2 regions of the Streptomyces sp. NPDC017991 genome follow, and region 1 is predicted to be linked to the other one. Evidence: riboswitches for the same ligand, from Rfam matches in the RefSeq annotation. Region 1 holds a riboswitch; the other holds the start of a gene.

The links. A riboswitch is a leader RNA that binds a small molecule or an ion and turns the genes downstream of it on or off. The one in region 1 is predicted to bind cobalamin.
Region 2: linked by a shared signal. The riboswitch ahead of metE (5-methyltetrahydropteroyltriglutamate--homocysteine S-methyltransferase) and the one ahead of ACH4DZ_RS39890 (cobalamin biosynthesis protein) in region 1 are both predicted to bind cobalamin.

The regions. Positions count from the first base shown of each region.
Region 1 is NZ_JBIRGP010000018.1:131,636-135,001, forward strand. Features, by position in the region: gene ACH4DZ_RS39885 (cobyric acid synthase) at 1-956, opposite strand, end outside; gene ACH4DZ_RS39890 (cobalamin biosynthesis protein) at 953-1,957, opposite strand; cobalamin riboswitch at 2,079-2,212, opposite strand; gene ACH4DZ_RS39895 (hypothetical protein) at 2,400-2,621, opposite strand; gene ACH4DZ_RS39900 (anion permease) at 2,634-3,366, opposite strand, start outside.
Region 2 is NZ_JBIRGP010000001.1:628,071-631,436, forward strand. Features, by position in the region: gene ACH4DZ_RS02660 (maleylpyruvate isomerase N-terminal domain-containing protein) at 1-132, shown strand, start outside; gene ACH4DZ_RS02665 (SDR family NAD(P)-dependent oxidoreductase) at 233-1,012, shown strand; cobalamin riboswitch at 1,043-1,261, shown strand; gene metE (5-methyltetrahydropteroyltriglutamate--homocysteine S-methyltransferase) at 1,426-3,366, shown strand, end outside.

The DNA.
Region 1 (3,366 bases):
CCGGGTACGACGACCAGGTCGGCGTCGACGAGTTCCTCGGCGCGGTCCACGAACCGCACGACGACGCCCGGTTCGGCGGCGAGGGCGTCCAGGTCCGTGAAGTTGGACATCAGGGGGATCGCGCAGACGGCGACCCGCAGGATGTCCTCACCGACGGGGGAGGAGACCTCGGACTCGCGCACCGAGCCCCGCAGGGACACTCGGAGCCCGTCCTCCTCGTCGATGCCGAGCCCGTGCCGGAAGGGCAGGATGCCGTAGGTGTGCCGCCCGGTGAGCCCGTGCAGCATGTCGACGCCGGGTTCGAGCAGGGAGACGTCCCCGCGGAACTTGTTGACGAGGAACCCGGCGACCAGCTCCTGGTCCTCGCGCGACAGCAGGGCCACCGTCCCGAAGAACGAGGCGAAGACCCCGCCGCGGTCGATGTCCCCCACCACGAGGACGGGCAGCCGCGCGCCCCGCGCGATCCCCATGTTCACGATGTCGGTGCGCCGCAGGTTGATCTCGGCGGGACTGCCCGCCCCCTCACAGATCACCGCGTCATACGTGCCCCGCAACTCGGCCAGACAGTCCAGCACGGTCCCGAGCAGCGCCTCCTGACGGCCGCCGTGATAGCCGCGCGCGCTCAGCTCGCCCACGGGCTTGCCCATCAGGACGACCTGGCTGCTGCGGTCACCGCCCGGCTTGAGCAGGACGGGGTTCATGAGCACGGAGGGCTCCACGCGGGCGGCCTGCGCCTGCATGGCCTGCGCACGCCCGATCTCCGCGCCCTCCCGCGTCACGAACGAGTTCAGCGACATGTTCTGCGCCTTGAACGGCGCGACCTTGACGCCCCGGCGCACCAGCCACCGGCAGATGCCGGCGGTCACGACGCTCTTGCCCGCGTCGGAGGTGGTACCGGCGACGAGGAGCCCGCCGCCCGGTCCGCCGCCCGGCCTCCCGCCCGTTCCCCCGCTCATGACGTACGCCCTTTCGTGACAGGTGACTTGGCGAGCGGCCCGGCGTGTGACGTGGTGAGCGAGGTGACGAGGGAGGTGACGAGCAGCCGCCCGGCGACACTCGCGCCCAGCGCGAGGAGGCTCACCCGTCGCGAGAGCCGGACGGCCCGCTCGATGTCCTCGACCCGCACGGCCCGCCCCGGACCGTTGAGCACGGGCCGATGTTCGACCCGTCCCGCGTACGAGAGCGTGCCGCCGAGCCGTACCCCGAGCGCACCCGCGAACGAGGCCTCCACGGGCCCGGCGTTGGGACTCGGATGCTTGCCGGCGTCGGCGCGCCAGGCGGTGACCGCCCCACGTGGATTCCCCCCGGCGACGGCGGCGAGGACCGCGGTCAGGCGCGCCCCGGGCCACCCCACCACGTCGTCGAGCCGTGCGGAGGCCCACCCGTACCGCCGGTGGCGGGTCGACTTGTGCCCGACCATGGCGTCCAGGGTGTTGACGGCCCGGAACCCGACCAGCCCGGGCACGTCCGCGACCGCGCCCCACACCAGGGCGCCCACGACGGCGTCGGAGGTGTTCTCGGCGACCGACTCGACCACCGCGCGGGCGATCCCGTCGGCGTCCAGGGCCTGCGGGTCGCGCCCGCACAGATGCGGCAGCCGCTCACGGGCCACCTCGATGTCCCCGGCGGCCAGCGCCCCGCCGACGGCCCGGGCCTCACGCCCGAGCGAGGTCCCCCCGACCACCGCCCAGGTGGCCGCCGCGGTCAGGACGACGGAGGCGACGGGGGAGGTACGTACGGAACGCCTGGCGGCCACGGCGAGGGAGACGGCGCCGCCCGCGCACACCGCGGTGTGCAGCGCCCCCCATCCCCGGTGGTCGCGCCACAGGGCCCGCTCGACGGTTCCCGCGGCCCGGCCGAACGCGGCGACCGGATGCCCCCGGCGGGGATCGCCGAGCAGCAGGTCACCGAGGAGGCCGACGGCGGCGCCGTACGCGAAGACGCGATCGGCTCGCATCGGTTCAGCCCGCCGTCACGCGAGGCGAGACCCTCGTACCGGGCCCGGGCCCGGGCACACTGGTCCACAACAGGTGGGCGCACATGGCGATATGTCCTCACTCAGGGTGTCCACGCCCTGGTTCGACGAGACCGACGGCGAGAGTTCCTGGCTCCCGGGGGATCGATTCCCCGGTGACAGTGGCGGGACCGCGCCGGATTCGCACCGGCTTCCTCTTCTGCCGACGTACATGGCCTCGGCAGTCCACCACGGTCCGAGAACACCCGTCAACTTGCTGTTGACCTGCGACGGGAGAGTGTGCTGAGACCCACATCCACCGACGGGCCCGCCCCGCGGACCGGTTTGCCGCGGACGTGCGACCGCCCTGCCGGGACCGCGGACGAGGCGGCTCCGGCAGGGCGGACGGTGACACTGCGGGCGTACGGCCCGACGGCCGTACCGGTCAGGCGACGATCAGATAGATCCCGTACGCCACGGCCGCCGCGCAGGCGGCGAAGCAGGCGTACGCGCCGGTGACCGCGAGGGTCGCGGAGCCACCCTGTGCGGCGGCCGACTCGCGCTTGGTGAGGCCGACGATGCCGAGGGTGAAGAGGCCCACGAGGGCGACGGTGGAGATGAGGCTGACTCCGAACACGGAGCCGAGGGCTGCCCAGTCGATCTTCATACGGTTCGTTCCTTACACCGTGGCCGGACGGGCGGGCTCGGCGTCCGGGCCCGGGATGGTGGTCTTGAGGTCGATGGCCGGGACGACCGGACCCGCGGGAGGCGGGGTGACGGCGGCGATCGCGGTGGTCACGACGCCCGCGGGCTCGTGGTCGTCGTTGACGTTGTCGACGGTGACGGGCTGGCGGCGGGACAGCGTCCAGATGACCGCGGAGCCGGCGATCAGCAGCGCGCCGGTGAGGACGATGCCCCAGGTGCCCTGCTTGGTCAGGAACTCGGCGCCCGCGCCCACCAGACCGGCGGCGGGGAGCGTGAGGCCCCAGGCGATGAACATGCGCGTCGCGGTCGACCAGCGGACGACACCGCCCTTGCGGCCCAGGCCCGAACCCATCACGGCGCCGGAGCAGGACTGGGTGGTCGAGAGGGAGAAGCCGAGGTGCGAGGAGGCCAGGATGACCGTCGCGGCGCTGGTCTGGGCGGCGAAGCCCTGCGGCGGCGCGAGGTCGGTGAGGCCCTTGCCCATGGTGCGGATGATGCGCCAGCCGCCCAGGTAGGTGCCGAGCGCGATGGCGATACCGGCCGAGACGATGACCCACAGGGGAGGGTTCGAGCCGGGCGCGAGCACCCCGCCGGTGACCAGGGCCAGGGTGATGATGCCCATGGTCTTCTGCGCGTCGTTCGTGCCGTGGGCCAGCGAGACCAGGCCCGCGGAGGTGATCTGACCCGCGCGGTAGCCCTTGGAGGTC
Region 2 (3,366 bases), on a different contig from region 1:
GGGACCCCGTTCCCTGCCTCGTTCTCCGACAAGGCCGCGCTGCTGATCGGCACCGGCCGGCGGACACCTACCGACGCGGAGGAGGCCGCGCTCGGCACCCTCGCCGAGCGGCTCCCGCTCGTACTGGGCTGAGCGGCAGGCTCCTGAGCTGCGAGTACTCGCCATACGGTCACCCCTCGCTGGATCACACCCCGCTGATCCCCCCAGGGCGGCGCCCTTCTAGGGTGCCGCCATGGACTCGCAGCACTACCTCTCAGAACTGTTCTCCCTGGACGGCCGGGTCGCCCTGGTGACCGGTGGCAGCTCCGGCATCGGGCGGGGCATCGCCGAGGCGCTGGCCCGCGCCGGGGCGAGCGTCGTCGTCGTGGCGCGCAAGGAAGCGGAACTGGCCGCGACGGTCGAGGAGTTGCGTGCGCTCGGCTGCCGTGCGGCCTGGGTCGGCGCGGACCTCGGTACACGTGAAGGCGTGCGCGATGCCGCCGAGCAGGCGGTCGAGGCCTTCGGCGAGCCCGACATCCTCGTCAACTGCGCCGGGATCAACCTCCGGCCGCCGATGAGCGAGCTCAGCGACGAGGTCTGGGACACCACCATGGCCCTGAACCTGGACGCGCCCTTCCTGCTGGGCCGGCGTTTCGGCCCGGCCATGGCCGAACGGGGCTACGGGCGGATCATCCACATCACCTCCCAGCAGGCCCACCGCGCCTTCGTCCAGAGCGGTGCCTACGGCGTCTCCAAGGGGGCGCTGGAGTCACTGGCCCGCTCGCAGGCGGAGGCCTGGTCGCCGTACGGAGTCACCGTCAACACACTGGTGCCCGGCTTCGTGATGACCCCGCTGAACCGGCGTCTGTCGTCCGACCCGGAGAAGGTGACGGCCCTGGCGGCGCGCACGATGGTCGGCCGCAACGGCCTCGCGGAGGACTTCGCGGGCGCGGCGGTCTTCCTGGCGAGCGCCGCCTCCGCGTACGTCACCGGGCAGTCGGTCTTCGTCGACGGCGGCTTCTCCGTGCACTGAAAAGTTTTCCACGACCGGGCTGTGCCCCGTAGGGTGGCCGGTGCAGCTGGTTCGCCCCGTCCGCCAGGCGGGTGCGTCGCAAGAGGGAACCCGGTGGGAATCCGGGACTGCCCCGCAGCGGTGAGTGGGAACGACCGCCGTCACACGCACTGGGCCCGGCCGGGTCTGGGAAGCGACGGCCAGTAGGTGTCCTCCGCAGGGAGGACGTGCCCGCGAGTCCGAAGACCTGCCAACTGCCCGTGCGCGAACCATTCGTGTGCGGAGATCCCGGTGACCTCGTGGGCGGGTCGGCGTACATGATCCGGCGGAAGGCCGTGCCTCGTGCACGGCTCGGATTCCGTCCGGTCGGTCACCCCTTCGCGTTCGCGTCCCGTCCCGGGATCCCAGGGAGATATCTCGCGAAGGAGATTTCCGTGACAGCGCAGTCCGCAGCCGCGGCGGCACGGGCCACCGTGTACGGCTACCCCCGCCAGGGACAGAACCGGGAACTGAAGAAGGCGATCGAGGGCTACTGGAAGGGCCGGGTCGACGCCGACACCCTCCGGGCCACCGCCGCCGACCTGCGCCGGGTCAACTGGCGGCAACTGGCCGAGGCCGGCATCCACGAGGTTCCCACCGGTGACTTCTCGTACTACGACCACGTGCTGGACACCTGTGTCATGGTCGGCGCGATCCCCGGACGCCACCGCGCCGCCGTCGAGGCCGACGCGCTCGACGGCTACTTCGCGATGGCGCGCGGCACCCAGGACGTGGCGCCGCTGGAGATGACGAAGTGGTTCGACACCAACTACCACTATCTGGTGCCCGAGTTGGGCCCGGGCACCGTCTTCACCGCCGACTCCCGCAAGCAGGTGGCGGAGCTGAAGGAAGCTCTCGCGCTCGGGCTCACCGCACGTCCCGTCCTCGTCGGACCCGTCACGTACCTGCTGCTCGCCAAGCCCGCGCCGGGTGTGGCCCCGGACTTCGACCCGCTCACCCTCATCGACCGGCTGCTGCCCGTGTACGCCGAGATCGTCGCAGATCTTCGCGCCGCGGGGGCCGAGTGGGTCCAGCTCGACGAGCCCGCCCTGGTGCAGGACCGCACACCCGCCGAACTGAACACGGCCACCCGTGTCTACCGCGACCTCGGCGCCCTGACCGACCGCCCGAAGCTGCTGGTCGCGTCCTACTTCGACCGGCTCGGCGACGCCCTGCCGGTGCTGGCCAAGGCCCCGGTGGAGGGTCTGGCGCTGGACTTCACCGAGGCGGCCGGCGCCAACCTGGACGCGCTCGCCGCCGTGGGCGGGCTGCCCGGCAAGCGTCTGATCGCCGGAGTGGTCGACGGCCGCAACATCTGGGTCAACGACCTGGAGAAGTCCCTCGCCACGCTCGGCACCCTGCTCGGGCTGGCCGACCGGGTCGACGTGGCCGCCTCCTGCTCCCTCCTCCACGTCCCCCTCGACGCCACCGCCGAACGCGACATCGAGCCGCAGATCCGCCGCTGGCTCGCCTTCGCCCGGCAGAAGACCACCGAGATCGCCACCCTCGCCAAGGGCCTCGCGGGCGGCGCCGGCACGATCGCCGTGGAACTCGCCGCCAACCGGGCCGACCTGGCCTCTCGCGCCGGGTCCGCGATCACCCGCGACCCCGCCGTACGGGCCCGGGCCGCCGCCGTCACGGACGCCGACGCCCGCCGCTCCCAGCCGTACGCCGAGCGGACCGCGGCCCAGCGCGCCCACCTCGGCCTGCCGCTGCTGCCGACCACCACCATCGGCTCGTTCCCCCAGACCACGGAACTGCGCACCGCGCGGGCCGATCTGCGGGCGGGGCGGATCGACAGCGCCGGGTACGAGGAGCGCATCAGGGCCGAGATCGGCGAGGTGATCTCGTTCCAGGAGAGGACCGGCCTCGATGTGCTCGTGCACGGCGAGCCCGAACGCAACGACATGGTCCAGTACTTCGCCGAACAGCTCACCGGATACCTCGCCACCCAGCACGGCTGGGTCCAGTCCTACGGGACCCGCCATGTCCGCCCGCCGATCCTGGCCGGAGACATCTCCCGTCCCGAGCCCATGACGGTGCGCTGGACGACGTACGCCCAGTCGCTCACCGCCAAGCCGGTCAAGGGCATGCTGACCGGGCCGGTCACCATGCTCGCCTGGTCCTTCGTCCGCGACGACCAGCCCCTCGGTGACACCGCCCGGCAGGTCGCCCTCGCCCTGCGCGACGAGGTGAACGACCTTGAGGCGGCCGGGACTTCGGTCATCCAGGTGGACGAGCCCGCCCTGCGCGAGACGCTGCCGCTGCGATCCGCCGACCGTCCGGCGTACCTCGCGTGGGCCACCGAGGCGTTCCGCCTCAGCACCAGTGGCGTA